One region of the Shewanella sp. MSW genome, then DNA from elsewhere that is predicted to be linked to it. Evidence: predicted binding sites of a transcription regulator. Region 1 holds the regulator's gene; each other region holds the start of a gene.

Region 1 (7,525 bases):
ACTGATCCTCAACTGCAGCGGCAAGGTGATAGTGATGGGGATGGGGAAATCGGGCCATATAGGCAACAAGATTTCTGCCACCCTCGCCAGCACGGGCACCCCGGCATTCTTCGTTCACCCGGGCGAAGCCAGCCACGGCGACCTTGGAGTGTTGAGTGAAAACGATATCGTATTGGCTATCTCCAACTCGGGCGAGTCCAGCGAAATTCTAACCCTGATCCCCGTCATCAAGCGCCAGGGGATCCCTATGATCTCCATGACAGGCAAGCCAGAATCCACCATGGCTAAGCTGGCGCAGCTGCATCTATGCATCAAGGTGCCGGAAGAAGCCTGCCCGCTGGGCTTGGCCCCCACCTCCAGCACCACGGCCACCCTGGTGATGGGAGACGCCCTGGCGGTCGCCCTGTTGCAGGCCAAAGGCTTTACCAAAGACGACTTTGCCCTGTCGCATCCCGGCGGCGCTTTAGGGCGCAAACTGCTGCTCAAGGTCAGCGATGTAATGCATAAAGACGAAGAACTGCCGTTGGTCACAGAAGATATCTGTATCACAGACGCCCTGTATGAAATCTCCAAGAAGGGTCTGGGTATGACCTCAGTAGTCAATCAGCAGAAGCAGCTTGTGGGTATTTTCACCGATGGTGATTTGAGACGTGTCATCGACGCCGGAGTCAACCTGCGTACCACCAAAATAAGCGACGTCATGACCCGGGATTGCATCACCAGTGGTGACAATATCCTCGCGGCGCAGGCGCTCAAGGTGATGGACGAAAACGACATTAACGGCCTTATCGTCATCAATGGCGCCAATGAGCCGATTGGAGCACTCAATATGCTGGATATGGTCAAGGCGGGGGTTATCTGATGAGTCATCAAGGTTTTTACGGACCCATAAGCGAAGACAACTGGCAAAGAGCCGCCAAAATCAAGCTGCTTATTTGTGATGTCGACGGTGTCTTCTCCGATGGCCGTATCTATATGAGCAACAGCGGCGAAGAGCTGAAGGCCTTTCACACCCGCGATGGCTATGGAGTGCGCTCGCTGCTGTCCTGCGGCATTCAGGTGGCGGTGATCACCGGCCGCAAGTCCCAGATAGTCGAAAACCGCATGACGGCCCTGGGGGTAGACAAGATTTATCAAGGCATAGACAACAAGCTTGAGCCCTATGAGGCGCTGCTTAAACATTATGACCTCAAGCCTGAACAAGTGGCCTATATAGGTGACGACATTGTCGACCTGCCGGTGATGAAGCAAGTTGGACTGGCGGTTTGCGTGGCCGATGGCCATCCTTGGGTAAGGCAGCACTGCCACATGATCACCCAGATTACCGGCGGCCATGGTGCGCTGCGGGAGCTGGCGGATCTTATCCTGCTCAGTCAGGACAAATTTGAAAATGCCCACGGAATGAGTATATGAATAGGGTCACTCTGGCCATTATTTTGTTTTTCTCCACTGCACTTATCCTTTACTGGCAGGTGCAGAACAAGCGCAACGCCCAACAGAGCGAGGCGCCGGTGGATGTTGTGCGGCCGGACTTTGTCGCCGATGACCTGCGCTCAGTCAACTTTGACGAGCAGGGCAATGTCGCCAGCAGGGTCGCGGCGGCACACATGGAACACTATGAAGCCAATGAGAAGACCTTCTTCAACCAACCGGTTTATCTGGTCTATCCGGACAAGGGCGAAGCGCAGTGGCGCCTGTCTGCCAACGAGGGCAGGCTCAATCGCAAGAGTAACCGAGTGGTACTTGAAAATAATGTTATCATCGACGCCATTAGCCCCAATGAACCGATCCAGAGCCTGAAAACCAGTTATGTGGAGCTGGATCTGGACACCATGATCATGACCTCAGATCGCGAGATCCTGATCGAAGGCAGAGACTTTAATATCAAGGGATCCGGCCTGTATGCCGATCTCAACGCTCAGCAAGTAAAGCTGACCAGTCAGGTGAAAGGAACCTATGAAACCAAGTAAGCTTTTTATCGGTGCCCTCTTGTGCATCACAAGCCTGTCGGCGGTGGCCATTGAAGAAGATCTGCTGCAAAAAGTCGAGATCAGCGCCGCCAATCAGTTTGCCGATATCAAAAACAAGCGCGTGGTATACGGCGGGCCTGTCACAGTCACCCAGGGCAGTTTGAAGCTGCTGGCCGATGAACTCACGGCTTACACTGAGGACAAGAGTGGCGAGCGGATCCTGGTGGCCAAGGGCTCACCTGCCACCTATACCCAGAAGCTGGAAGATGGCCGTCAGGCCAGTGCCAAGGCCAAAGAGATCCACTACAACATAGACAGCCGCATCATGACCTTGATAGGTCAAGCCAAAGTGGAACAGGACGGCAGCGAAGTAACCGCCGAGAAGATAGTCTACGACATCAACAAGCAGCAGCTGGAAGCGGAAAGCAGCGGCAAAGGCCAAGATAGGGTAACCACTGTTATCCAGCCGGAAAACTATCAGGATCTCAATAAGAAAGAACAGCAGCAGGAGCCGCAATGACCAGCACCCTGACGGCACAAAACCTGGCAAAGAGTTACAAGAAGCGCAACGTAGTCAAAGATGTCAGCCTATCGGTCAATACCGGCCAGATCGTGGGGCTGCTGGGCCCCAACGGGGCGGGCAAGACGACTACCTTCTATATGGTGGTTGGCCTGGTGCAGAGTGACAAGGGCCGTATTTTCATTGACGACGACGAGCTGACCTTGGATCCCATGCACCTGCGTGCCCGTAAAGGCATAGGCTATCTGCCACAGGAAGCCAGTATTTTCCGCAAGCTGTCGGTACATGACAACATCATGGCCGTACTGCAAACCCGCAAAGAGCTCAACAGCGACGAGCGCGAGGAACAACTCGAACAGTTGCTGGAAGAATTCCACATTACCCACATACGTGACAGCCTGGGGATGTCCCTCTCCGGCGGTGAACGCCGCCGGGTGGAAATCGCCCGGGCATTGGCCGCCAATCCACAGTTCATTCTGCTGGATGAGCCGTTCGCCGGTGTGGATCCCATCTCAGTTATCGATATCAAGAAAATCATCGAACAGCTTAAGTCCCGCGGTTTGGGGGTGCTGATCACAGACCACAATGTTCGCGAAACGCTCGACGTTTGTGAGCGAGCCTACATTGTCAGCCATGGGCAGTTGATTGCCGAAGGCACACCCGCTGAAATCTTGGACAACCAGCAAGTGCGTGCTGTGTACTTAGGCGAACAATTCAGGCTATAGTTAGGATCATGTCATCCGGCGGCAATTCCGGGTATTATAGTTTGTTATTATTGAATTTTTTCCTTGAAAAATAACGAGTAGGGATTAGCGGTATAATGAAAGCGTCACTCCAGCTCAAATTGGGTCAACAGTTGACCATGACACCTCAGTTGCAGCAGGCAATTCGCCTGCTGCAACTGTCGTCCCTTGAGCTGCAGCAGGAAATCCAGGAAGCCTTGGAAGCCAACCCTCTGTTGGAGATGGCCGAGGACAACCAGGATGACGCTATCGACGACAACCACAAGGAAAACGACGCCGGCGAATTGAGCGTCAAGCAGGAAGATGGTTCCACGGTAGAAACCTCAGAGGCATTGAACAATGAGTCTATGCCGGATGAATTGCCTATGGATACCACCTGGGATGAAGTCTTTACCGCCGCCAGCGCCTCAGGGCCGGCTATGGGCCGTGAAGATGATATGCCCTTCCAGGGAGAAACCAGCGAAGGTCTCTATGAACACCTGGAATGGCAAAAAAACCTGACCCCGTTTTCCGATACCGACGACGCCATTGCCACCGCCATCATAGATGCCATCGACGAGCAGGGCTATCTAACCCAGAGCACTGAGGAGATCCTCGAAGCCATGGGCAACCCTGAGATTGAGCTCGATGAAGTCGAGGCGGTACTCAAGCGGATCCAGCACTTCGATCCCATCGGCATCGCCTCCAGAGATCTGCGCGAATGCCTGCTGATCCAATTGCAACAGTTCAACGCCGACACCCCGCATCTGGCCGACGCCCGCTTGTTGATTGACGAACATCTGGATCTCATCGCTACCCGCGACTTTCGCACCCTGATGCGTAAGACCAAGCTCAAGGAAGATCAACTGCGTGACGCCATCAACCTTATTCAGAGCCTCAATCCCCGCCCCGGTTTGCTGGTGCAGCCGATGGACGAGGAATATGTGATCCCGGATGTCAGCGTCTGGAAGAAGAGCGGCCGCTGGGTAGTGGAGCTCAATCCGGACTGTATGCCCAAACTCGGGATCAACCAACAGTATGCTGCCATGGCCCGTAGCGCCCGCAGCCAATCAGACAGCCAGTTTATTCGTGGTCATCTTCAGGAAGCCAAATGGTTTATCAAGAGCCTGGAGAGCCGCAACGATACCCTGCTCAAGGTGGCCAACTGCATAGTGCAGTTCCAGCAGGGATTTTTTGAATATGGTGAAGAGGCCATGAAACCCATGGTACTCAACGATATTGCCGAGGCGGTCGAGATGCATGAATCGACCATCTCCAGGGTCACCACTCAAAAGTATATGCATACCCCGAGGGGAATATTTGAATTGAAGTACTTCTTCTCCAGCCATGTCGGTACCGAAGATGGCGGAGAATGCTCTTCCACGGCGATCAGGGCTTTTATCAAGAAGCTCGTGGCAGCGGAAAACCAGAAGAAACCTTTGAGCGACAGCAAGATGGCACAACTTCTGGCAGAACAGGGAATCAACGTTGCAAGACGCACCATAGCCAAGTATCGCGAGGCTATGATGATACCACCGTCGAACCAGCGTAAGAGTTTATAAATCCACAGTTGGAAATTGGAGGAATCTTTCTATGCAAATCAACCTGACAGGACATCATATCGAGATCACCGACTCACTGCGTGACTATGTGGAAAGTAAGTTTTCGAAACTTGAACGCCATTTCGAACAGATCAATAATGTGCACGTTGTGCTCAATGTACAAAAACTGCAACAGATTGCCGAAGCCAAGATCAACCTCACAGGCGGCGAAGTCTATGCAACTTCTGAACATGCCGACATGTATGCCGCCATCGACGTTCTGATTGATAAATTGGATCGTCAGGTCATTAAACACAAAGAAAAGCTGACAAAACACTAACGATGGAACTGAGTACCATCCTGCGGCCGGAGTGCACTACCTGTGCCACTCCGGGCAGTAAGAAAAAGGTACTGGAGCTAATTAGCGATCTCGCCAGCGCCCAGTACCCCACCCTTTCCTCTCAAGCGATTTTTGAAAGCCTTTTGGCCCGCGAAAAGATGGGGAGCACAGGTATAGGTAATGGTATTGCGATTCCGCATGGCCGGCTGCCTGATATCACAGAGCCGATTGCCGTGCTGGTCAAATGCGAAGAGCCTATCGCCTTCGATGCCATAGACAACCAACCGGTGGACATACTGTTCGCCCTTCTGGTTCCCGCAGATCAATGCCAACAACATCTGAGTACCCTGTCTGCCATGGCTGAAAAGCTCAGCGACAAAGCAATACTCAAGCAGTTGCGTAAATCCCGCGATGAAACAGAACTCTATCAGGTGATCACAGGATGAAACTCGCTATAGTCTCAGGCCGCTCCGGTTCCGGAAAATCCGTTGCCCTCAGGGTACTGGAAGACCTGGGTTACTACTGTGTGGATAATCTGCCCCTGCCCATGATAGGCAGCCTGCTGGAAAACCTCCGAGGCAGCAATGATCTGGTCGCCATCAGCATAGATGTGCGCAACATGCCGGATCAGGAAAAAGTGCTGGAAAAACAGTTGGCAGCACTGCCGGAAAACACCCAACTGACCAGCTTCTTCCTCAACGCTTCCGATAAAGTACTCCTTAAACGCTACAGCGAAACCCGCAGATTACACCCCCTATCCAAGAGCACTGTCTCGCTGCAAGATGCCATCAAGCACGAAGGTAAGTTGCTGGAGCCTATGTCGAAACTGGTGGATCACTACATAGATACCTCGGCACTGAATATCTATGAACTCAGTGACAAAGTGCGAGAAATTCTGCTGGGCAGCGTCGACAAAGAGTTGGTGATCAACTTCGAATCGTTCGGCTTCAAGCACGGCATGCCCCAGGAAGCCGACTTCATGTTTGATGTGCGCTTTCTGCCCAACCCTCACTGGGAGCCGGCGCTCAGGCCACTGACCGGGCTGGATGAAGCTGTGCAGGAGTTTCTCAGCCGCCAGCCACTGGTGAACAAGTTTATCTGGCAGATAGAAAATCTATTGGAAACTTGGCTGCCGCACCTGGAACGCAACAACCGCAGTTACCTCACCATAGCCATAGGCTGCACCGGCGGCCAGCATAGATCTGTCTATGTCGCTGAGCAGCTCGCCAAGCGTTTTGGCAACAGCAAACACAAGGTACAGGCCCGTCACCGGGAGCTGAGTAATGGCAAAGGTTGAACGGGAAGTCACCATAGTCAATAAGCTGGGCCTGCATGCCCGCGCCGCCACTAAGCTGGCGGTGCTGGCCAGCGAGTTCGAAGCCGATATCACCCTGATCCAAGGCGAGAAAAAAGCCTCGGCCGCCAGTGTGCTTGGGCTCTTGATGCTGGAAACCGGCCAAGGCAAGAGTATTCGCCTCATCGCCGAAGGCCCGGATGCCGAACCCGCGATGGACGCTATCTGCGCCCTGATCAACGCCCGTTTCGACGAAGCCAGCTAAAGCCTTAGCGCTGCACTCTTTGTTTCTATAACACCCCAGTCTTGAGGTAACATATCCTCGCTTTGCATCACAGGGGGAACTGCATGCCAATAGAAGCGCTCGACCAAGAGCTGACAGAACAACGTCTTACTCAACTAAACCAAGCTCTTAGCAGTGGTATGTTCGTGCATGTGCGCGACATGCTGCAGCGAATGACGGCTTCGGATATCGCCTTTATTCTCGAATCTTCACCGCCGCGTACCCGTCAGGTACTCTGGCAACTGGTGGATCAGGAGCAGAGCGGCGAGATCCTCGAAGAGCTGGGTGAGGATATGAAAGACCAGCTGATCAGCCTTATGAGTCCTGAGCGTTTGGCGCGGGCGACCGCGGGTATGGATACCGATGACCTGGCCTATGTGCTGCGAAGCCTTCCCGATACCCTCTACAAGCAGGTACTGCACTCCATGAGTGCCCAGGACAGGGCCAGGGTCGAACAGGCGCTCTCTTATCCGGAAGACAGCGCCGGTAGTCTGATGAACACAGATACCGTGACCCTGAGGCCTGACGTCAATGTCGATGTGGTGCTGCGTTATCTGCGCCAAAGGGGCGAGCTGCCCGAAGCCACAGATACCCTCTACGTGGTAGATAGACGCGATATTTTGCTCGGTGGCGTCAAGCTCTCCAGCCTGCTAACCTGTAATCCCACCGCCGGGATCCGCAGCATAATGGATCCCGAACTTGAGAGCATTCCCGTCACCATGCCGGACAATGAAGTGGCCCAACTGTTTGAACGCCACGACTGGGTCTCGGCGCCAGTGGTCGACAGCGAAGGCCATCTGCTTGGGCGGATCACCATTGATGACGTGGTGGACGTTATCCGAGAAGACGCCGAAC
Region 2 (7,525 bases), on a different contig from region 1:
GCTCTTCGATACCAACTCAGCGCCTTATCATATTGGCGATCCATGTAGGCTTGTTGCGCCATATCATAGTAGTAATAAGGATTACGGATCCGGGCAAGCTCCAGTACCTTGTGCACTTCGGCCCATTCATCCAGTCTGTCCTGGCTGCTCAGCATGACCGCCAGGTTATAGAGGGTAGTCATGTTTTCCGGCTCAAGCGTCAACGCATAGCGGTAGACCCGCTCGGCCATCTGTTCCATGCCCCTGGCGCGATAGAGCACCGCCAGGCTGTTGAGCGCCGGAATAAACAGACTCTGCTGTTGCAGGCTCTTTTTCAGCAAGCCGTATGCGAGATCCCAATTCTCATTGATCAATGCCTCGGCCGCCGCATTGTTGTAATACATGGCGACCACAGTACTTTGGCTGATCTTATTGACCTTATAGCTGCGCACAGCACGCTCGGGCAGGAAATCCACCAGAATGGAACGCTCGGTAACATGGAAGACCTGATTGCTCTTGGGCGGGTATAACTTGAGGTTGATATGACCATTGACCAGATAAAAGGCGCCTTGGCGATCCCAGACCGGAGGCACTTCCACGTCGCGAAATTCAACCTCTATCCCCAGTTGTTGCGCCATGGCCGCCGTCAGGATCACCAGTGACATGCAGTTTCCAGCCCTGTCATGAAAGGTTTCGGCGGCGGTGCGGGTATAGTTGTCCTGATAGCGAAAGCCGCCCTTGTCGGCATGGATATAGTCAGCCAACCACTCGTGGGCCAACTGCTGATTGGAGATGAGTGCACCGCGGCTATAGGCACCTCTGAGCAACTGCACCGCCTCGGGAGGCAAGGCGAATAACTCGGCGGGCTCGGGGATATTCCCTGCCTCTTTGAATTGGTTATCCTGAAACAGGCTGCCAAGAGCCATCTTGCTTGGCACCGGGGTACTGCTGCAACCGCAAAATAGCAGCAGCAAAACCGCACCAATTAAGCGACTCAAGATGGTAGCGGATAGAGCGCCAGAGAAAGCACGAGTGAGAGAGCCGGAGAAAGCGCTTGAGAAAGTGCCTGAGAACATAAGGCCTCCTGAGTTAAGGCTTCTTTACTGAAAGCTTAAGTCAGACTGGCCACTCCTGCCGCGCCAAAGGGTGACAAAATGTGAATATCCCCTAGTTCAAGCCTTCATTCCCGGGAGCGATAACTTCAGAACCCGGCTTGGGGATCCCTATATAGAGCTGCTGTTGCCGGTAAAGATAGGGGCGATAAAAATGGCCATTGCAGGAAAAGTAGCGATAGGGGCGCATGTAAGGAACACATATGGCAGGCAGGCTGCGGAGGATCTCCAGTTGTTGCTGCGAGCGCAGTAGTTCCTGCCACTCATGCTGACGCAGTAATTCATCCCTGACGGCAAAGGCATCGAAGGGCTCACTGGCATCACGAACCACCACTTGACCTGCCTCGGCATTGCCAAGCCACAGCAAGGTAATTAACAAAGCACCGAGAAAAGTACCGGTCAGCTTCATTACACTGAGAGTCTTCATCGCCATCCCCTTAGGCTCCAGGCTGTTTCTGCTTTCAGTCTGCCCCCAAGAGCGTCTGTCATCAAGCGCCATAGCCCCTAAATGCGCTTTTCCTGGCCGACTCCCGCCAAGCAAGGTAACAACAAGGCCGGTAACCCCAAAGCCAGCTCTAACCAAAAGCCACCTCACAAGAGATGGCTTAAAGGTGAAGGAAGCCTGCTTGATCTCTCAAGAACACTCATGGCTTATCAGCTGGCATTCTTGACTTATCAATTGGCGTTCTTGACTTATCAATTGGCGTTCTTGACTTATCAATTGGCGTTCTTGGCCTCTCAGTTGGCGTTCTTGACAGTTACAAACTCAGGATAGGCATCGATACCACAGTCCGACGCGTCCATACCGTTGTACTCTTCCTCTTCGGTCACCCGGATCCCCATGGTCACTTTCAAGGCGCCCCACACCAGCAATGACGCCAGGAACACCCAGGCAGAGATCACCGCAGCGCCAAACAGCTGCCCTGTCACACTGGCTTCGGCATTGGACAGAGGCACCATCATCAAACCGAAGAAACCGGCGACCCCGTGCACCGAGATAGCCCCGACAGGATCGTCTATCTTGATGCGGTCAAAGCCCACAATGGAGAACACCACCAAACCGCCGGCTACCAGGCCTATCACACCCGCCATCGGCAGCGAGGGCGACAAGGGATCGGCCGTGATAGCCACCAAACCAGCCAAAGTACCATTGAGTATCATGGTCAAGTCGGCCTTGCCCCACACCATCTTACAGACGATCAGTGCAGATACCGCACCGAAGGCCGCCGCCGAATTGGTGTTGACGAAGACTTTGGCCACAGCGCTGGCATTTTCGGCATCAGAGACCAGTAACTGAGAACCACCGTTGAAACCAAACCAGCCCATCCAGAGGATAAAAGTCCCCAGGGTTGCCAGCGGCAGGTTGGAACCCGGGATAGGGTTAACCTGGCCATTGGCGCCATATTTACCTTTGCGGGCTCCCAGCAGCAAGACACCGGCCAAGGCCGCGGCCGCACCGGCCATATGCACTATGCCGCTACCGGCAAAGTCGACAAAGCCGGCTTCGGAAAGGAAACCACCGCCCCAGGTCCAGTAACCTTCCACCGGATAGATGACTGCCGTCATTACCAGGCTGAATGCCAGGAAAGCCCACAGGCGCATGCGCTCGGCCACGGCGCCGGAAACAATCGACATGGCTGTAGCCACAAATACCACCTGGAAGAAGAAATCAGACTCCAGCGCATGGTCGGCGTCGGCGGCTTGAGCTCCTATCAAGGTGCTGATGCTCGGCAGCCAGCCACCCTCACCATTGTCCACATACATGATGTTGTAACCCACAATCAGGTAGGTGATACAGGCAATTGAATAGAGACAGATGTTTTTGGTGAGTATCTCTGTGGTATTTTTGGAACGCACCAACCCGGCCTCCAGCATGGCGAAACCCGCCGCCATCCACATCACCAGCGCGCCGGAGATCAGAAAGTAAAAGGTGTCCAGCGCAAAACGCAGCTCTGTGACCGTAGTACCCAATTTGCTCAGTTCTTCCATCTTCTCCCCCTTACAGCGCTTCTGTGTCTGTTTCGCCCGTACGAATACGGATAACCTGTTCCAGATCTGTCACAAAGATCTTGCCGTCACCTATCTTGCCGGTATGAGCGGCATTGGTGATGACCTCCAGCAGGTGCTCAAGATTCTCCGCCTTAGTGGCTATCTCGAGCTTGACCTTGGGCAGAAAGTCCACCTGATACTCGGCTCCCCGATAGAGCTCTGTATGTCCTTTTTGCCGACCAAAACCTTTAACTTCGGTGACCGTCATCCCCTCAATGCCTATGCCCGCAATCGCTTCGCGGACATCATCGAGCTTGAACGGCTTAATGATTGCGCTGACTAATTTCATCCAGACCTCCAGAATCGCCTTGCTGTATTGGTGTTATGCCAAAAGCAATTCAAACATTAGGCCAAAATGTTAATTTTTTGTTTTATAAAGAGTTAGTTTTTACGGACCAGGTTGAGAGCTGCAGATATGCACCAATTAAGTGCAAGCAAGGCTCAGGCGCACAAAAAAAGCGCAATCATCTACGACCTAAGGCCTATTGGCTTAAGCCCTGTCCTGTCGTTAACTGAATGTCCTTAGGTTTACTGAAGCAAAAGCAGGGCTCGTTTACACCTGTCCTAAGGCCAACCAGAAGGAGAACAAGATGTTAAAAGCGGAAGAATGTGTGCTGGTCATAGTGGATGTTCAGGGTAAACTGGCGCAGATAATGGACAAGAGTGAACAGCTGCATCAGCAACTGGCCATGCTGATAGAAGGCACAGCCTTGTTTGATATCCCGGTGCTCTGGCTGGAACAGTTGCCGCAGAAGCTCGGCCCCACTACAGAGTCACTGGCCGCCCTGCTATCCAAAACCACATCGCCGATTGCCAAGCATCACTTCAGTGGCTGGCACTGCCCGGCGTTCCGTGAGGCACTGTTGAGCGCGGGCCGCAAACAGGTACTGCTGGCCGGGATAGAGACACATGTCTGTGTCTATCAAACCTGTGGTGATCTTATCGAGCAGGGTTTCGATGTGCACTTGATAGCCGATGCCGTCAGCTCCCGCAGTGAAAGCAACAAACGCTTGGGAATAGAGATGATGAAGCAGCAGGGAGCCAGGCTCAACAACAGCGAATCTTTACTGTTTGAACTGCAACATCAGGCAGAAGGTGAACGCTTCAAGGCTCTGCTTAAGCTGATCAAATAGGTCTGTAATCCCTCACGGGCTACCACTGATTTCTTGTAAGATAAAAAAATCCCCGCGGTGCGGGGATTTTTCATTTACGAGTGTTAACGACTGTTACTTGTAGGTCGCTTCACGCTTCTTGGCTTCAGCATCCCACTTGGGCAGAACATTTTTCTTGAAGTCTTCCTTGTCGGAAACCATCTTCTTCATATCCATACCCAGAGCGGCCTGAGCCTTGGCCTTGGTGGAGATATCAGGCAGAGCGACAGGATCAACGATACCTTTCTTGGCCAGCAACTGCGCCAGTTTCACCCGGGCGTTGGCAGCCTTGTCAACCGCAGTACCCAGTACCCGCAGCGCTTCATCAGGAGCGTGAGCCGCGACACCGTGAGAGGCGATAGCATAATCCCAGCGCCATTGAGCATGACGGATATCAGTCAGGATTGGCTTCATTTCGACTTCAGTCGCACCGGCTTTCCAGGCGGCAGCAGCTTCGAAGTGCGCCTTGACGATTTGATCTTCAGCCTTCAACTTCAGCTCATTAACCTTGGCTTTACGCTCGGCAGTCAGATTCTCCATAAACTCTTTGCTCTGAGTGTGGCACTGAGCACAGGTTTCTTCGAAGCGGTCGAAAGGATTACCCACTTTGTGATCGGTGAACTTACGCCCCTTGTCGTTGGTTACTTTCGGCATATGACAGTCAACACAAGTCACGTTGTTCTTACCGTGTACCCCCAACTGCCAAGTTTCATAGCCTGGGTGCTGTGCCTTCAACATAGGTGTCTTGGACAAGGCGTGAGTCCAGTCGGCAAACTCAATGGCATCGTAGTAGGCTTCCATGGATTCCACTGTAGTACCTTGATCCCATGGGAACTTAACAAAGCCCTTACGGCCTTCCACTTTCTCAAAGTAGTATTCTACGTGACACTGACCACAAACCATGGATTGCTTGTCTTTACGGGAGGCCTTATCAAATGGTGTACCCAGGGTATCCATGGCGCGCTCGGCAAAAGGACGGCCCAAGCGCAGCTTAGGCGAGCCTTTCTCGTGACAGTCACCACAACCTATGGCGTTAACCACTTCAGGGCCACCTTTGGCCCACTTGCCGGTGAAGTAACCATCTTCACCCTGCTCTTCAATCAGGCGAGGTACATCCGGGCTCTTACAGCTCCAGCAAGCCATTGGCATTGGGCCATCTTCGGCACTCTTTGGCGCACCGGTACGCAGGGTATTGCGCACATCTGTCACGGCATAAATGTGGCCACGAGGGGCATTGTAGTCCTTGGCGAAACCATAACCGGCCCACATGATGACCAGGTTGGGATCTTCTGCCAATACATCAACAATTTCAGAACTCTTTGCAGTGTCATGCCAACTGGCATATTGATTTTTGTACTTGTCTTTGTAGACTTCGTTGCGAGGCTCGGTCTTGTCACTCGCAAACGCACCGGCAGCCATTAGGCTTGCGGCGACCAATGCACTGAGTGCAAAGGATTTTTGGTTTAATTTTTTCACCATCTCATCTCCGTGTTACTTTATCGTTATTTGCAATAACCACGACATCTCCAAGGTCAAAAGTAGCCGCTTGAATACACCAAAAATATACCTCTTAGGGGGTATCCGGGGCGAAGTTTGCGCCAGATCAAAATGTGAAGGCGATGTTGTTCACATTTTTGTACTCTTGTTAATGTATTCAAGTGCTGGCTAATGTAGAACTCTGAGACCCAAGTCCTTTTTTATTCTCGACAATCTTATCGGCGCGTTTCCTTTCCGGTCATCGAGAGCAACACTGCAGGGACTGAGGAAACCTTAGCAAAAGTGAGTGAATATTTCATGAAACGAGGCAGTTTGACCTCTACCATTTTAGGCTTAATGCTGACCCTTATCCTGCTTTCAAGCGGTTTGGCCACTTTTGCCATTATCAATCTGTCTTACAGCCTGGGGGATGCCAGGGCGATCAACGCTTCCGGTTCATTGCGGATGCAGAGCTACCGGCTGATGTTTTATGCCAACTCCGGCAGTGAAGAAGCGCTGCAAAAAATTCGCGAATTTGAAAATACCCTCTACTCAGATGCCTTGGTGCGCTCGATGGACTGGTCATCACCTGCCAGGCTCGGGCAGCAGTACCAACTGGTGATCAGCAAGTGGAAGGTCATGAAGTACTACATAGAGCAGGAAGACTCACGCAACTATGCCTCCTCGCTGAAAGACTTTGTCGATACCATAGATTTGCTGGTATTGGAGATGGAGCACCATGCCGCCTTCAAACTAAGATTGCTGGCCATCAGCCAGATAGTAGGTCTGGGTTTGATGCTGCTGATTGCCTTTATCGCCGTGCGCTTTACCAAACGCAAGGTGGTGGTGCCGCTGCAACAGATGATGGAATCGGCCAACACTATATCCAAAGGTAACTTTGCCGTCGAAATGCCGAAGACGGAATATATTGAGCTCAGCGCTCTTTCCGATGCCCTCGACAGTACGGCTCAGGAGCTGGCAACTCTCTACGGCAACCTGGAAACTCAGGTAAAGGAGAAGACCCTGGCGTTGACCCGTGCCAACCGTGAGCTCAAGTTTCTTTATGACAATCTGGTGTTGCTGCATTCGGGCAAACTCAATTTCGAGGTAATGCGGCAGTCGCTGCTGCAACTCAAGGAGTATGAGCACCTGCAACATCTGCGGCTGATTATTCAGCAGGATGAAGATGCCATGGAGGTGATCGCTACCGACGAGGATATCTGGCCGCAATCCGGACAGACCATGCAGTTTCCGCTCAAGTTTGAACAGCAGGAACTCGGCTTTCTGGAAGTGATAGGCAAGCACGATATCAATGTGCCCCTGTTTGAAAACTTCGCCATCATGCTGGCTCGCTCGATTGTGATTCACAACGCCTCCGAGCAGCGCCAACAGCTGGCTCTGCTGGAAGAGCGGGCAGTTATCGCCAGAGAGCTGCACGATTCTCTTGGGCAACTCTTGTCGTTCCTGAAAATCCAAATAAGCTTGTTGCGAAAAGGCCTCGACCAGAGCTGCAAAAGCCCGGCGGTAACCCAACAGCTCGAAGAACTCAATGAGGGGGTGACCACAGCCTACGCCCAACTCAGAGAACTGCTGTCGACCTTCCGCCTGACCGTTAAAGAACCCAATCTGCGCAACGCCCTCGAAGCCATGCTGGAGCAACTGCGCGGCCAAACAGATACAGAGCTGGAACTCAGCTATCGCCTGCCGCCACAGTTACTGGCGGCGCACCAACACATTCACATTCTGCAGCTCACCCGA
Region 3 (7,525 bases), on a different contig from region 1:
ATCTCTCAATTTGAATCAGAACTGAACGCACTCAATAAAGGGTCCTGATGCCTGATACCCCGGATATAACCAGCCTGATAACACAGCAGATGACTCAACTCGAGCGTCTGCTGAACTTGATTGAGCAGGAAAAAAATGCCCTGCTCGATCGCAATGCCGATAATCTATTGCAACTGGCCCAAGACAAGAGCAATCTGCTCAATGAGGTCAAGGCAGTAGATGAGGCGCTCTCCTCTCATCCTGAACAAGCTAAACTCAGTCAGTCGCCATTGGCCGAACAGGTCAGTGAAGCCCGCGAACTATTGGCTACTTGCCAACTACGCAATCAGGAAAATGCCGGCCTGATAGAGCTGAGTATGGCCAGTATCAATCGCCTGGCACAGGCGCTGCAGGTGAGCCGCAATGCCTCCAGTCTGACTTATGACGGCAAAGGCAAGACTTCAACCATCGCCACTCTGGGCAACGATCTCAAGGCTTGATTTAAAGCCCTGCTGCTGTTCCATTACTTAAGCTAATTCAGTAAGTTCGGCTTCTTGGTGCGACCCAAACTCCTGTCCCCCCTTGCCTTCCCCCGACTAAACTCAGGGCGCTAAAGCCAAGGGGGTCAAATACAAGATGCCCCCCAGAACAGAACGTATACCCACCTCTCAATTCAGCAAAGATTCTTAAGCCACAAAAAGGCCACAAAAAAAGCAGCCAAAGAAGGCTGCTTTTGACTTATACCCATTACCCTAAAAATAAGTGATCTCTTTCACTCTCTGGGGGCGATTTTGTTGCTGATACAGATCCCACACCTGGGCGAAGTCCAGCTCAAGCTCGGTCACATAATGATCGCCGGCCGGATAACTGCGCACAACCCTGGCGCCGCGGATCACCCCGGAAACCGAGGCCTGGATATTATCGCCTTTCAACATCCAGTCACTGACCTTGCTATCAGCCGACAAACGTTGGCCATAAACTTGTTCGGCCAGTTCCCGATAAGCGGCAATCTTGGATGCTTGCATCGCCATCAGCACCTTTTGCGACTGTTCCTTAGCTGGTTGGCTGGCCAGCGGGGCATAGCCTATTGCCGTCAATTTGGGAAAACTGCTTGGCGCCTCTGTCTCCCACTGCACATATCTGTCCTTATCGGCGCAGCCACCCAGAACTAACGCCAATACCAGCGTGACCAATGTCAGTGTGTTGTTCCAATACTTCATTACTTGTCTCCCACTATCCGGCTCTTATCTTCTCCGCGGTTTTCATAGCGATAAAGCAGGCCTTCTTTTGACACCACCTTGTGGGATGGCGCCAGATAACCCGGTAGTTGCGCCTCAAGCACCCGCGCCCCGGCCGTCGAAAGCACCCGATTGTTATTGATGTTAACAATCCGACTGTTGAACAAGATCTCACCTTTAGCCTGGCTCATGCTGGTGACCAGTACATGATCCACCGCAATATCCGTCGGCAATTGTTGCCAGTCGCGGGTAAGAATAAAATCCCCCTGTGGCGTTACCCGCACCGCTTCGGCCAGGTTCAAATCCACCAGATTAAAGCCGCGCTGATGAAAAGCCGTCATTAAGCTCTGCTGTAGCTGTGAGGCCAGTGCATTACTGCCTTGCATATCCTCCACTATCGCAGGCGTCATCACCAATAGCGGCTGAGTCGGTTTGAGAGCATCATTATGGATTACCAATTCATCCACCAACTGATGCGCCAATAGATTGACTGGTGCTTGTTGCGGCTTGAACTCAGCTTGCGGTTGCTGTGATGTCGTACTGCAGGCAGACAGCAGAAGTAAAGGCAATATACACAGGGCTTTATACATAATATCCGTCTCACTGTTGCCGGAGTGGGCTGTTAACTTCATTCAGGAGCCTGACGTAAACCTTGAACCAGCAGGCTTATTCTACTTAGTCAGTCATACAACACCTGCAGGATTGACCCAAGGACGTTGCAGACAGTAATAGTGTCGGTAACATCGTCAGCACCAATAATGCCAAGCTCTTTTTATTTGCATTAAAACTATGCAAATAAAATACCAACCAAGAACTTAGGGAAAGTGCGAACAAGCCCCCATATGTGCTCTGCTCCGGCGTACAGGTCTGGATGCAACGGCAAATGCCCCCAGGCCTTTGCAAGAAGCACAACACAGCAGGCAGGCCAGTAAGCCACACAGCAACCTATTCCCTACATCAAGAAAGTGCCACGAGAACTTATTCGCACCTTCCTTAGCCCTCAGCGTCCACCGGCGAGTTCTCTGGTTTAGTCGTGTTTAACAACCTTGAGAAATAAGCCTAATTGAGCATCTCATTGGCCGTAGTAACTGACGTGAAATGGCCGAACCACTTGTATTACTTATTTATCCAGCCTTGCTCTTTCGGACAACAAGGTTTGTCGAAAGCTTCTTTGGCTTTATCGGCAAATGCTTGCCGTTCTTTAGCCTGGCATTCACAAATAACACAGTACCCCCTCCCTCTCTCTGGCATAAAATTTGAATACCAAGCGATACCAGCTTAAGTGGCGGCAAAATTCCGTCACCCTGACTTCCATTTTGAGGAACCGCCTTATGAGATTGTGCCCCTTGTTCTTGCTGCCGTTGCTGGGCATCAGCCTCAACGCCATGGCAGAGTGGACCGAGGCCCGAGGTGAAGCCAAAATAATCAATGGCAATCTAACCCAGGCACGGGAAGCGGCAATGGACAACGCCATCAACATGGCACTGCTCTCCCGTGGTGGCAGTTTTCAATCGACCCAGAGTGTCAGCCAGGGGCGCTTGACCCAAAACGATTTCAGCCTCTCCAGCCAGGCGCAGATAAGCAGTGTCGAACTGGTCAGCGAAATGCGCCAGGGAGACAAGCTCAAAGTGGTTATGCGGCTCGATATTCTCGACGGCCCGGATAACAAGTGCCAAAGCTCAGCCATCAAGGCCGCTATCCTGGTCCCCCAGGCCGCCATTAAAGACAGAAGCCAACTGCGTTATGGTCAGTTGGAAAATTTCCAGCGAAGCCTGTCCGAACGGATAGCAGCAACGCTGGATAAACAATCCTCCACCAGCTTTGCTCACCTGCACGCCAACGAGCGGCTGGATATCAAAGAGGAGCTTATCAATATCCGCGGCTACCGCCTGCCGACCTGGATAAGTGAAATTACCGACAGCCAATATCTGTTGCTGCCGCAAATCATAGATATCTCCACCGAACCGGTCGAATCCGGCTTTATGGGCCTATGGGACAACGAGCCGCTGCGGCTATTTCAGTTGCAGCTCAGCCTCTATCATGGGATCAGCGGCGAGCAGATCTGGTATCAGAACTACAGCATTTCCGCCCCCTGGGAGTTTGCCAAAAATGAATCCGTCCCTCCCAACAGCGACAGATTCTGGCGTGCCAGTTATGGACAAGCCATAGACAAGGTGCTGGCCAATGCCAGTAAAGATATCGATATGGCACTGGCCTGCAGACCGCTGCTGGCACAGATAGTCGTGCGCCAACAAGATAGAGTGATACTCAACCTGGGGCGACGCAACGGCATCCGCGTGGGTGATCAGTTCCAAATCGTGCTGCAACAAAACCTGCCCGACCGCATGAACCAGATGCGCGCCGTGGCCGGAGAAACCCGGGCGAAAATCACCATAAATCAAGTCACAGAGGAAAGTGCCATCGCAGTGCTCAGCGGTGAAAATGCCGCCCTCAACATTCAGGTGAATGACATCGCGATTAAGATTTAAGCAATTAAATCCAAAGCCTTTTCATCCGGGTGAAAACCAGTATAATCACTGGCGTCTCCCTATAGCTCAACAGGATAGAGCAGTCGCCTCCTAAGCGACCGATCGGGGTTCGAGTCCCTGTGGGGAGACCAGATAGACCTATTTTAATTTCTAAATCAATCACTTACAAAATCAGGCAAATCCTGTGCCGCCTATGTGCCGCCTCAGAACAGGCATTTTTACGAAAAAAATTTCGACCCTTTTGTAAAAATCTCCCTTTTGTACCCTTCGCCCAATTTCTGGACTATCCCGCTGATTTCCGTTAGTTTTTGTTCAAGGTCAATTTTGAGAATGAGCACTCTAGAATGGATGATTATCTAGCCTTATTTGTCGACACAGATAGAGTGGCCTATCTACTTTCTCGGTTACCTTCGCCGTTAATCCCATATCTGCTGGCAGTAGTCGAATTGAATGAAATCACTCAGCCACTTGGAGTGGGTGAACTTCTTGCTGGCGTTCTTCCATCGGACAACCCACAGATACCGCGTGATGAGTTTGGTGAAATATTGGATCCTACGTCCAACAAAGAAGTGATGAAGCAACTGGCAAAGATTGATGGAGTTCAAGAAAAAATCGAAGAACGGCATTCACGGAGCCTCAAAACTTACGCTCAATTCTTCAATCCTCTACGCGAACTACTTCCCGTTAATGACATGGCCTTGATCCGGCAGTTTGGCAATGCGCCCTCTCTGGCCAGTGCATTTGGTGCCGATGAATTAACAGATGGGCCTTTGGTATTGCTCCCTAGCTTCAGTATTCAGTCACAACACACATTGCATGCTGCGTTAGCCTGTCAGATGGCGGGGCTCTCAAAACCAGCTCAGTTGCTCTTTGATGATTTCTTGAATCAAAAGCTAGTTGAAAGTAATCACTCTTATCAGTCATTTCAACAAACGCTACTCAAGTACATCAACCTTAACGAAGCGGCAGCTTCCGCTGGGAAGTCTGGCAGAAATAAAAGACACGGGAAATCAGACAAGGTGAAAGCATTCGCGCTTGAAAGATATGTGAAGGGTAACTTCAAAAACCCCCACCAAGCGTCACAAATCCTTGTAGCCGATGTAGCCGAGTATGGAAAGTCACTGGGTTACAGGTTCAGTAGCGACTATCAGGCTCCCAGAACTATAGAGACATGGATAAGGAAGTACCTTAGTGAACAACACACCAAATGAAAAAAATAAATCACTATTCTTCAAAATATTAAAGCCAGTTTCTGCTGGTATCGTTGCCGGAGTAACCGTTTTATATGGGTATTATCAATTCTCCTATGAGCGTGAAATGAAGTGGCGGGATATTCGCTATCAAGAAGCCAAAGTAGCCTATGAGTCCTTGTTACGAAAAACAGGAAATCTTGCGTTACTAGCAAAGCAAGGACATAAAAATTCGAATGAATTTCAAATAGCTCTAGATGATTTCGACGTGTTTATGGACAGTGATTTTGCGCTCTACCATGGAGATTTTGTGTTCCAAAGAACATATCGAATTCGCGCACTTTTCTACAGTTGTTCTCGCAGTTTCAACAATAGCCAAGAGGATAAATGCGATATAGAGAAAATTGATGCTGCTCAGTACGTTATGGGTAACTGTGCACGCGCATCCTTGGACAACTTAAGAAAGACCGTAGATATTAGACCAACGGCCGATTATAAAGACATTATTGGAAGAGCCGTAGAATATCGTAGCGACAAAAACCAAGAGAGATTCTGTGGGATTTAAATCACTTCCACACCCTGTGGAAGTACTTTTACACCCTGTGGAAACACTTTTACACCCCTACATGTGAATACTCTCTAACCGCCCTTCCCTAACCTTGCTCCTGACTAATTCAAATTGATCAGGAGCAACCATGACAAATCCACTGTTAACCCCGGCTGAAGTAGCCAAGACTCTTGGCGTGACTGAAGGCACCCTATCCGTTTGGCGCTGTACCGGGCGCTATCCACTCAAGTTCGTCAAAGTTGGGCGGCGGGTGATGTACCGCCAAATCGACATAGACACCTTCGTTAACGGGAGGGTCTATGAACATACTCTTTAACGGCTTTATTGCCTTCTGCATCCTGTTACAACTGGCACAGATGCTTGCTGGTCGGTCTGAATTTGGCGACTACTTAATGTCACATAACGAATCCAAAGCCCCGTTAACGACCCCGGCTAACGAGTACCCGTTAACCACTATTAGCCCCTTGTACCCGTTAACGGGTACAGAGTGCAAAATCCCAACGGGTACAGCCACCGTTAACGGGTACGGTTCAACAACCAAATTCGGTGCCCGTTACCTAACGGGGGCCAAAACATCCATCCCGAATTGGCCCTACTCCGCTTGCCCTAGTTCGGCACCTCAGCTTAAGGGGATGCAACCATGAGCAAAGCGCACCGGAACAAGCACCGTAAAGCGAACCGAAAGCCTGTACCGAATTTGGTAACGGCATCACCGAAACTAACCAAAGCTGATACCCAACTCAGCACCGAACAGGCAAGCTTGCTGGCGTGGCTGGCACAGGGCCGTTCGGTAGAAGTCTGCACCGAACTTTGCCCGGATTTGGGTAAGGTCGTCGAAATGCCGGATTATCCCGGCCACTTCAATAAGCGCAGCCTGTTTGCGCTCAAACGGGAAGGGCTGACAAAGGAGCAGGATTGCTTCTTTGCCGGAATGAGATGGTGCCGGGTCAGTTTAAGCCCTAAGGGGCAACGCTTTGCCGCCCTGATAATAGAAAGAGCGTTACTCAAAAGCGATTCGTTAACGGGGGCAGACTATGCCTGAAGTCCATCCGCACGATAACGAATGGCTGAACAAACAGCTTTATGGTGTGCCCGAGGTATTCCGGCAAGAGATCATGGCCGACTATGCCGCCAAAGACTCTCGCCGGGAAGCGAACCTGCATGTGCTGGGCGAGCGTAAAGCCATTGCCACCGTTATAGGTAAGTCCGAGCGTTTCTATCACATCAACCTCAACGACAGGGATTGCACTCAGGCAGCTAAGCTCCTCTCACGTCATGTGCTGAGGTTACTTGCCAATAATCCCCGCCTGAATTTGGCCGCGCTCTATTCCCTGATTGCTGACTTCATCAAAAGCCAAGGCATTGTGCCGCCCCATCTTGCCGAACGCATTTTGAAAGCGATCGAAATGGGCCATATTGCCGGGGATGACGCCATAAAGGTAAAGGGCGCAATCAATCGCGCCAAGGATGAGCAATGGTGGCGCAGAAAGCTTAAAACCAAACATATCCGGGAAGGTGAAACCCTGTCACGGCGCTACAACCAGGTAAACCGCACCAAGGGGATTTACATCAGCAACCTGGGCCTTGGCAAAATCCGTCACCGCTGGCAGGAAAACCAAAGCTTTTTGGAAAGCACCTTAGCCACCAATGAGCATGGTTACAGCGCCAGCCTTGCCGAACTCTCAAGCCTGAATGTGTCCAATCCCAGCATTCGCAGGCAAGAACTTATGGTCAGAACCCGAGGCTTTGAAGAGTGCAGTAAAGCCATGGGCCATCAGGCGCTGTTCATCACCCTCACCTGCCCGTCCAAATATCATCGCAGCCTGTCCAAATCCGGCAGCAAAAATCCCAACTGGAACGGCGCAACCCCGCTCGATGGTCAGCAATACCTTCGCCGCACCTTTGAGCGTATTCGCGCCGCCCTTGGCAATCAGGGCATTGGCATTTTTGGCTTTCGAGTCGCCGAACCTCACCACGACGGCACGCCCCATTGGCACCTACTCCTGTTTGTTGAACCCGAGCAATCCCAAGCCCTGCTAAAAGTCTTTCGCCGTTACGCCT
Region 4 (7,525 bases), on a different contig from region 1:
TTTGAGGAAAGTCTGCAGAAGGGTACCGCCGCGCAGGCTCTTGGCTTCCCCAAGACTCGATACAGTCACATCCAGGGTTTGTCCCGGCTTGATAAATGGCGGCATATCGGCATGCACAGCCACCACGGCAATATTCTTTATCTTGGGCCTGAAGTTATCCGGCAGATTGATGCCAAAATTCTTCAACATGGTCTTGAAGGTCTGCTCAGTGTAACGGGTCTTCTCCCCGGTTCCCGGCAACCCCACCACCAGGCCGTAGCCTATCAACTGGTTGTCCCTGACCCCTTGGATATCGGCGATATCCTTGATGCGCTCGGCCTGCCCCGGCAGCGAAACCAGCAAACAGGCAAGTGCCATGATTAATTTTATTTTCATGAGCTTATCCTCAGAAAGGCCACCAGTCAGAGAGGAAGAACTGGCTCAGCCAGCCCACCTTTTGCGACTCGGCAAAAGTGCCGGTACCGCTGTACTGAATACGGGCATTGGCGACTTTGGGCGAATCTATGGTGTTTTCAGGGGTAATATCCTGCGGCCGAATAATGCCGGTTACCCGAATAAATTCGTCGCCATTATTGATGGTGATCCACTTTTCACCGCGAATAACCAGGTTGCCATTGCCCAGCACCTGCATCACGTTGGCCGAGATCTGCCCGGAGAGACTGTTACTCTGATCGGCATCGGCCTCGCGATTGGTATCCATGCTGTCGCCGTAGCGAAAATCCAACGGGTTGCCCTTGATGGTGACATTGTTGCCGCCCATGTAGAGCGGGTTCACTGACATGTCCGAGCCTTTTTTGATCTTGTTGCCGACGCTCTTTTTCGCTTGGGTCGACTCCACCAACACAACAGTGATGATGTCCCCTACCCTGTGCGCCCGCAGATCCGAATAAAGTGAAGATGCCTGGCTGTCCTGATAGATAGAGCCGGTCGGTGCGATTCGGGTCGGCGGCGCTTCAGGATACACAGGCGCAAAATAGGGATCATCGGCTATCGGTTTGTTCTGGGTAGAGCTGCAAGCCCCCAGAAATAAAGCCGGAATGATAAGGAATAAGGGTTTCATCACATCACCTCATCACAGATTCTGGTTCACATAGGCCAGCATCTGGTCTACGGCTGAGATAACCTTGGAGTTCATTTCATAAATCCGCTGACTTTCAATCAGATTGACCAGCTCTTCGGTCACATTAACGTTGGAAGTTTCCAGCGATCCCTGACGAATAGAGCCCAATCCATCCAGTGAGGCAGTCCCCTGAATTGGGGTACCGCTGGCGCCCGTCTCCAGATAGAGGTTTTGCCCTATGGGATCCAGGCCGGACGGATTGATGAAATCAGAGATGGTCAACTGCCCGACCACCTGGTTTTCGGCGGCGCCCGGGGTTTTAACCGATACTTCGCCTTCGGCGGAAACGGTAATACTGGTGGCATCGTCCGGAATGGTAATGGCAGGCTGCAACACATAGCCGGCGCCGGAAGTCACTATCTGGCCGGTATCATCCAAACTGAACTGGCCGTTACGAGTGTAGGCTGTGGTGCCGTCCGGCAGTTGGATTTCAAAGAATCCCGGACCTTCAATCATCATGTCCAGCGCGTTATCAGTGGTTTGCAGGTTACCCTGGGAGAAAATTTTCTGGGTGGCCACGACCTTGGTACCTGCGCCCAGGTTAAGGCCATTGGGCAACTTGGTGTTGGAGGCGCTGATACCGCCGGCCTGATTGACTGTCTGGTACAGTAAGTCTTCAAATATCGCCCGGCCCTTCTTGTAGCCTATGGTGCTGGCATTAGCGACGTTATTTGAAATCACCGAGATGTCCGTTTGCTGGGCATCTAACCCAGTCTTACTTATCCATAACGCGGGATGCATATCAATTACTCCTAGCTAATGCGCATCAGTGAAGCGGACGACTTGTCGTTCTCTTCTGCGGTTTTCATCATTTTTACCTGCAGCTCAAACTGACGTTGCAGCTCAATCAGGTTGACCATCTCATCCACGGCATTGACATTACTGCCTTCCACGGCGCCGCTTTCCACATTGACAAAGGGATCGGCGGCGGCCGGATTGCCATCCAGGGTACGGAACAAGCCATCTTCACCGCGCATCAGGTTCTGATTGCCCGGGTTAACCAACTTGATGCGACCCACCTCCTCTATCACCTCGGCGGTTGCGCCTTGAGGACGAATAGAAATAGTGCCGTCTGTGGCAACCTGAATTTTGTCTATCGGCAGCGGCAGCACTATCGGGCCGTTATCACCCATTACCGGGTTGCCCCTGTCGTTACGCAGCAAACCTGTAGTGTCAAAACTCAGACTACCGGAGCGGGTATAGGCCTCACTGCCATCGGCGGCCTGCACCGCAATCCAGCCTTGATCTTTGATGGCAATATCCAGATCCCGTCCGGTCGATTTGATAGGGCCGGACTGAAAGTTGGCCGAGGGCGACTCTGTCATGGCGAACACCCGGGTCGGCAAGCCCTCACCGAAGGCTTGCATCGCACGGGCCTGAGCCATGTCGGACTTGAAACCATCTGTGTTGGCATTGGCCAGGTTGTTACCCCTAACCGCCAGCGCATTCATGTTTTGTTTGGCGCCAGTCATGGCGACATAGAGAAGTTTGTCCACCTGCTGCTCCGTCAATCTTTTTACCTATTCAGGTAAAAGCAAACATCGTGCCAATAAAATGAGCAGTTGAGCACAAGGACAGCAGAAGAACTTCAGTGACTTGGGAGTTAATAGACAAAGATGCGGCAAGACATTGCCGGGCGGCAATGTCTTGCGCAGGAAGGCTTAGCGGATCTGCAGCACGGTTTGCTGTAGTGTATTGTTCACTTCCAAAGTACGGGAGTTGGCCTGGAAGTTACGTTGGGCCGAAATCAGGTCCACCAACTCAGTGGTCAGGTCGACGTTGGATTGCTCCAGTGTTGATGAACGGATACTGCCAAACACACCGCTGTTGGCCTCACCGGCCAGCGCCGCGCCTGAATCCAGGCTGGCTTTCCAGGAGGTGTTGCCCACCTGGCTCAGTCCCTGCTCATTGGAGAAGCGTGCCAACGCCACCCGTGCCAGAGGCACTGTTGAGCCATTGCTATACTTAGCAGAGATCAAACCATCTGTACCCACTTCCACATTAGTCAAACGGCCCACTGTTACACCATCCTGCGTCAATTCCGTGGCGTTGAACTTTTCCGAGAACTGGGTCGGATTGTTGAAATCTATGGTTATCGCTTGAGTGCCGTCAGCAGCAGGACCAAGAACGTTGGCCCCACCAACCCCCAACTGCTCTGTGGTGATCACCGCAGGATCGGAACCTATATAACCGCCGACATCGTTGAACTTAAGCACGGCACCAGTCCAGCCACCTGCAGTTTGTGCTGTGCCTGTACCATCCGCAGTACCGTCACCGTTAGTGTCCGTGTTGTAGGTTCCGGCGCCGCCGCCCAGATTGACCGGCTTGTCGTCAATGGCGTAGTAGGCCACCCAGTTACTCTCACCGGTATGAGCACCATTTTCCGGACGCACAAAATAAGTGGTCAAAGTGTGGGAGTTACCCAAAGAGTCATAAATGGTCACTGCAGTGGAGTTATTAAAAGTATCTGACTTGGATGGGTCAAACAGCGCCGGATCTTTAGTTTCTTGAGTGGAGTCCAGGTTCATGCTAATGCCAACATTGTTGGTTTTCTGCGGGCTACCGGCAGTATCCGGGATCTGCACCGGCTTGGTGGTAGTCAGACTCACAGAAGTGGAGTTACCATCTTTATCGACCGGGAAGCTCTGCAGATAATTACCGGCAGCATCGACCAAAAAGCCGTTGTCATCACGCTTAAAAGCTCCGGCGCGGGTGAAAGAGTAATCCTGACTGCCGACACTGGATGATGTCACGAAGAAACCACCACCGTTGATCGCCATATCCAGCGCATTGTTGGTGGAGTTCAGGTTCCCCTGATGGAACTGCTGTGCCACCTGAGTGGTGGTGACACCGCCGCCCACAGTGGTTCTACCATTGGAGAAAATCGAGCTGGCGTACACATCAGCAAACTCGGCCCGGGATTCTTTAAAGCCTATCGTCTTAACGTTGGCAATATTGTTGGCCGTGGTATTGAGATCTTTCTGCGCCGCAGCAATCCCACTCAGAGCAATGTTAAAAGACATAATTCACCTCATGATTTTCAGATACTGTCCGGCGCAGCCGGGGCAGAAACAGAATTAAACTTCGGAAACAGCCAGCACATCGGCCAATCTGATCCCGCCAATACCTCTTAGATTCAACACGGCGCCGGTGGCAGAGTTGAGTGATACACTGGTCACGTGGGCATAGGAACTGACGATAAGATCCTGGGACTTTCCATCAACAACCCCGCTGGCCTTCATGGTATAGATGCCTTTATCGACAGGGTTTCCGTCCTTATCCAGGCCATCCCATTCCACATCTATATTGCCGCCGGCACTACCGTCGACCTCAAAGGTTTTGATCACCTGACCAGCTTCATCTTCAATCGTTACTTTAATTGAAGGGATCTTTTCCGGTGATGTGATTACCCCTTTAAGCGTTGGGTCTTCCTCGGAAACATAGCCGGTGCCCGCCGGGATCAACACTTTTTGCCCTACCAGGCCAGATGCCTGCAATGCCTGACTCGAAGTCATTAACGAATTGAGGTTAACTATTTCTTCATTCAGGTTAGAGATACCATCCACTGTGGCAAACGACGCCATCTGGGCGATCATCTGATCGTTATCCACCGGCTTAAAAGGATCCTGCATCGACAACTGCTGACTCAGCAGCGAAAAGAAGTCTTCCTGGGTCAGTTGTTGATTATTGCTTTTCTTGGTTTCAGTACCCGATTGCACCTGGATACTGTCGAGAAAAGGGTTAACTGAATTGACGCTCATGGGCTATGCCTCCGTTATTTGCCCATTCTCAGGGTTTGTTGCAGCATGGACTTGGCTGCATCGGCTACCTGAACATTCATCTGATAGGAACGGGAGGCGGAAATCATATCGGCCATCTCTTCCACTACATTGACATTAGGTTTGTAGATAAAACCGTCGGCATCGGCCATGGGATGATCCGGCGAATACTCTTTCAGTAAAGGTTTATCGCTTTCCACTATACCCTTTACCTTTACCGCAGCGCCTTGTTGCTGTTGGCCGTTCGCCTTGGCCAGCTCGGCCTCAAAAATAGGATGCCGTGCCTTGTAGGTCTTATCGATACTGGAAGAAACAGAATCTGCGTTGGCTATGTTACTGGCGGTAGTATTCAAGCGTACCGACTGCGCCGACATTCCCGAACCCGCAACATTGAAGATATTGTACAAGCTCATGGTTAATCTCCTTTCAATGCCTTTTTCATGCCGGCGAACTTACCGTCGAGGAATCCGAGCGACATCTGATATTCAAGCGCATTTTGCATAAAGGCCTGCTGCTCTTTTTGCATCTCGACTGTGTTGCCATCCCCAGTGTCCGGTTGATCCGGCACCCGATATTGCACATGTTGGGCTGTCAGCGCCTTGAGGTCGAAATGCTTTTCAGACGTTGCCGCCATATTCATTCCCTGTTGCCGCCCTTTGGCCGCCTGCAACGCCGAAGAAAAGTCCACATCCCGAGCCTTGTAGTGTGGGGTATCGGCATTGGCTATATTGCTGGCAAGCACTTCGGCACGCTGGGCGCGAATACCCAGAGTGTATTGATGTATGCCAAGGGCCTTATCGAAACTGATCGCCATAAAACCGCCTCCTCCAATGACTCGATAAAAACAAAGCAAGCTTTGTGCCAGATGTAGAGTGGAGGATAACAGATACGAAGATGATGGCCGTTAGGGTGAAAAGTAAGACAGAAAAGGCCCGTTCAAGTTGACGAGCCTTTCAAATTATTTAATTAAAAATCAAATAATTAGGTTGTTAATTTTTCTTTTGATAATAGATACCTGGGTTACAGCGCACCATGTCGAATTCATCGGTCAACCCGGCAATCGACTCGCTGGCCCCTAAAAACAGTATCCCCTTGGGATTGAGAGCGGCAGCAAATTGCCGCAGTATTTTTGCCTTTGCCTCCGGGGCAAAATAGATAAGTACGTTACGGCAAAAGATGATGTCGAACTTGCCGAGCAAGGTGTAACTTTCAAGCAGGTTGTGAGCCCTAAAGCTGACCAAACGGCGCACATTGTCTTTAACCCGCATATTACCATTGGGCATAGCTTCAAAAAACTGACGCTTGCGCTCTTCGGACAGGCCCCGGGCCAATGCCAGCTTATCATACTCGGCATTTTTACAACGCTCGAGCATGGACGGCGATAGATCTGTGGCCTGGATTACCGCCCCACCCGGCAACGCCCCTGGCTTACGCTGTTGATATTCGAGCACTGTCATCGCCAGTGAATAGGGCTCCTGTCCGGAAGAACAGGCCGCCGACCAAATTTTCAATGGCCGCCCCAACTTGGCAAAACCGGGCAACAATGTATTGCCAAGTAATTCAAAAGGATACTTGTCCCGAAACCAAAGAGTTTCGTTGGTCGTCATGGCATCAATGACTTCAGCCCGTAATTGGCGCTCTGTGGGTCGCATCGATTGCTTAACAACGTCCGACAGGGATGGCAAACCATATTTCCCCATCAAAGGCGCCAAGCGGCTGCGAACCAAATACTGTTTGTTCTCACCCAATACAATGCCACTGTGCTGCTCAAGAAACAGCCTGAATTGATTGTACTCAGTTTCTGCGAGAGATTTATCTGGCACCTTAGTGTCCTAACTATCCGTAAAAACGTCACTGCGAATCGAGGCAGCAACATTTAAAAACTGGGGCTGCGTTATACCCCAGCCCCATTTGCAACACAAGCAGACCAACTCACTATAGCCATAAAAAGTCACAGCAGACAAAGGCTATAGACTCAGATGCTTGTTAACAGCAGAAGCCAGTTCGTCGGGGTTGAACTTGGCAATAAAATCATTGGCGCCCACTTTCTGTACCATGGCTTGATTGAATACCCCGCTCAACGAGGTATGCAGCACTACCTTGATATTTTTCAGTTTGGGATCATCACGGATCTCGGCAGTCAGAGTGTAACCATCCATTTCCGGCATTTCGATATCCGAAATAATCAACGGGATTTCATCGGCAACATTGTCCATACCAGACGCTATACTCTTCAGTTTTTCCAATGCTTCCCGACCATCTTTAGCGGTATCTATCTGCAGATTCAACGAAGACAATGCGCGAATGATCTGTTTGCGCGCCACAGAGGAGTCGTCAATCACCATAATATGATAATGCTGCTCCCTGTCGATTGTGAGAGATTCATCCATTTCTTGGCTGATATCTGTCTTTACCGGTGAAATTTCATCAAGAATTTTCTCCACATCGAGTATTTCAACCAGTTCACCTTCGATTTCGGTCACTGCAGTCAGGTAAGAGTATCGTCCCGCGCCTTCCGGCGGCGGCATGATAGACTCCCAATTCATGTTAATGATCCGCTCAACTGAACGAACCAGAAACCCCTGCACGCTGCGGTTGTATTCGGAAATAATGATGAAGCAATCCT

Evidence for each region. Region 1 encodes sigma-54, which starts transcription at its own class of promoters, with help from an activator protein. Its sites were predicted from a motif close to GTTGGCACGNNNNTNGNNT; they were not measured.
Region 2: the regulator sigma-54 is predicted to act here: its motif matches at 3,477-3,495, upstream of glnK (P-II family nitrogen regulator).
Region 3: the regulator sigma-54 is predicted to act here: its motif matches at 2,461-2,479, upstream of AYI96_RS19390 (flagellar assembly protein FlgT).
Region 4: the regulator sigma-54 is predicted to act here: its motif matches at 5,747-5,765, upstream of flgB (flagellar basal body rod protein FlgB).

What each region holds. Positions count from the first base shown of each region.
Region 1 covers NZ_LVDR01000003.1:339,335-346,859, forward strand. The annotation lists gene AYI96_RS04715 (KpsF/GutQ family sugar-phosphate isomerase) at 1-862, shown strand, start outside; gene kdsC (3-deoxy-manno-octulosonate-8-phosphatase KdsC) at 862-1,413, shown strand; gene lptC (LPS export ABC transporter periplasmic protein LptC) at 1,410-1,970, shown strand; gene lptA (lipopolysaccharide transport periplasmic protein LptA) at 1,957-2,490, shown strand; gene lptB (LPS export ABC transporter ATP-binding protein) at 2,487-3,215, shown strand; gene AYI96_RS04740 (RNA polymerase factor sigma-54) at 3,311-4,774, shown strand; gene hpf (ribosome hibernation promoting factor) at 4,806-5,093, shown strand; gene ptsN (PTS IIA-like nitrogen regulatory protein PtsN) at 5,096-5,539, shown strand; gene rapZ (RNase adapter RapZ) at 5,536-6,390, shown strand; gene AYI96_RS04760 (HPr family phosphocarrier protein) at 6,377-6,652, shown strand; gene mgtE (magnesium transporter) at 6,736-7,525, shown strand, end outside.
Region 2 covers NZ_LVDR01000002.1:345,822-353,346, reverse strand. The annotation lists gene AYI96_RS03140 (hypothetical protein) at 1-1,055, opposite strand, end outside; gene AYI96_RS03135 (hypothetical protein) at 1,147-1,518, opposite strand; gene AYI96_RS03130 (ammonium transporter) at 1,830-3,080, opposite strand; gene glnK (P-II family nitrogen regulator) at 3,091-3,429, opposite strand; gene AYI96_RS03120 (hydrolase) at 3,731-4,273, shown strand; gene nrfA (ammonia-forming nitrite reductase cytochrome c552 subunit) at 4,367-5,770, opposite strand; gene narQ (nitrate/nitrite two-component system sensor histidine kinase NarQ) at 6,086-7,525, shown strand, end outside.
Region 3 covers NZ_LVDR01000026.1:10,373-17,897, reverse strand. The annotation lists gene flgM (flagellar biosynthesis anti-sigma factor FlgM) at 1-48, shown strand, start outside; gene AYI96_RS19405 (flagella synthesis protein FlgN) at 48-479, shown strand; gene AYI96_RS19400 (LPP20 family lipoprotein) at 732-1,199, opposite strand; gene AYI96_RS19395 (FlgO family outer membrane protein) at 1,199-1,849, opposite strand; gene AYI96_RS19390 (flagellar assembly protein FlgT) at 2,549-3,706, shown strand; tRNA gene AYI96_RS19385 (tRNA-Arg) at 3,762-3,837, shown strand; gene AYI96_RS19380 (hypothetical protein) at 4,051-4,917, shown strand; gene AYI96_RS19375 (hypothetical protein) at 4,898-5,461, shown strand; gene AYI96_RS19370 (helix-turn-helix domain-containing protein) at 5,592-5,780, shown strand; gene AYI96_RS19365 (hypothetical protein) at 6,105-6,506, shown strand; gene AYI96_RS19360 (replication endonuclease) at 6,499-7,525, shown strand, end outside.
Region 4 covers NZ_LVDR01000026.1:19,398-26,922, reverse strand. The annotation lists gene AYI96_RS19465 (flagellar basal body P-ring protein FlgI) at 1-375, opposite strand, end outside; gene flgH (flagellar basal body L-ring protein FlgH) at 386-1,060, opposite strand; gene flgG (flagellar basal-body rod protein FlgG) at 1,073-1,861, opposite strand; gene flgF (flagellar basal-body rod protein FlgF) at 1,873-2,616, opposite strand; gene flgE (flagellar hook protein FlgE) at 2,782-4,143, opposite strand; gene flgD (flagellar hook assembly protein FlgD) at 4,198-4,881, opposite strand; gene flgC (flagellar basal body rod protein FlgC) at 4,896-5,312, opposite strand; gene flgB (flagellar basal body rod protein FlgB) at 5,315-5,713, opposite strand; gene AYI96_RS19425 (CheR family methyltransferase) at 5,889-6,722, opposite strand; gene AYI96_RS19420 (chemotaxis protein CheV) at 6,867-7,525, opposite strand, start outside.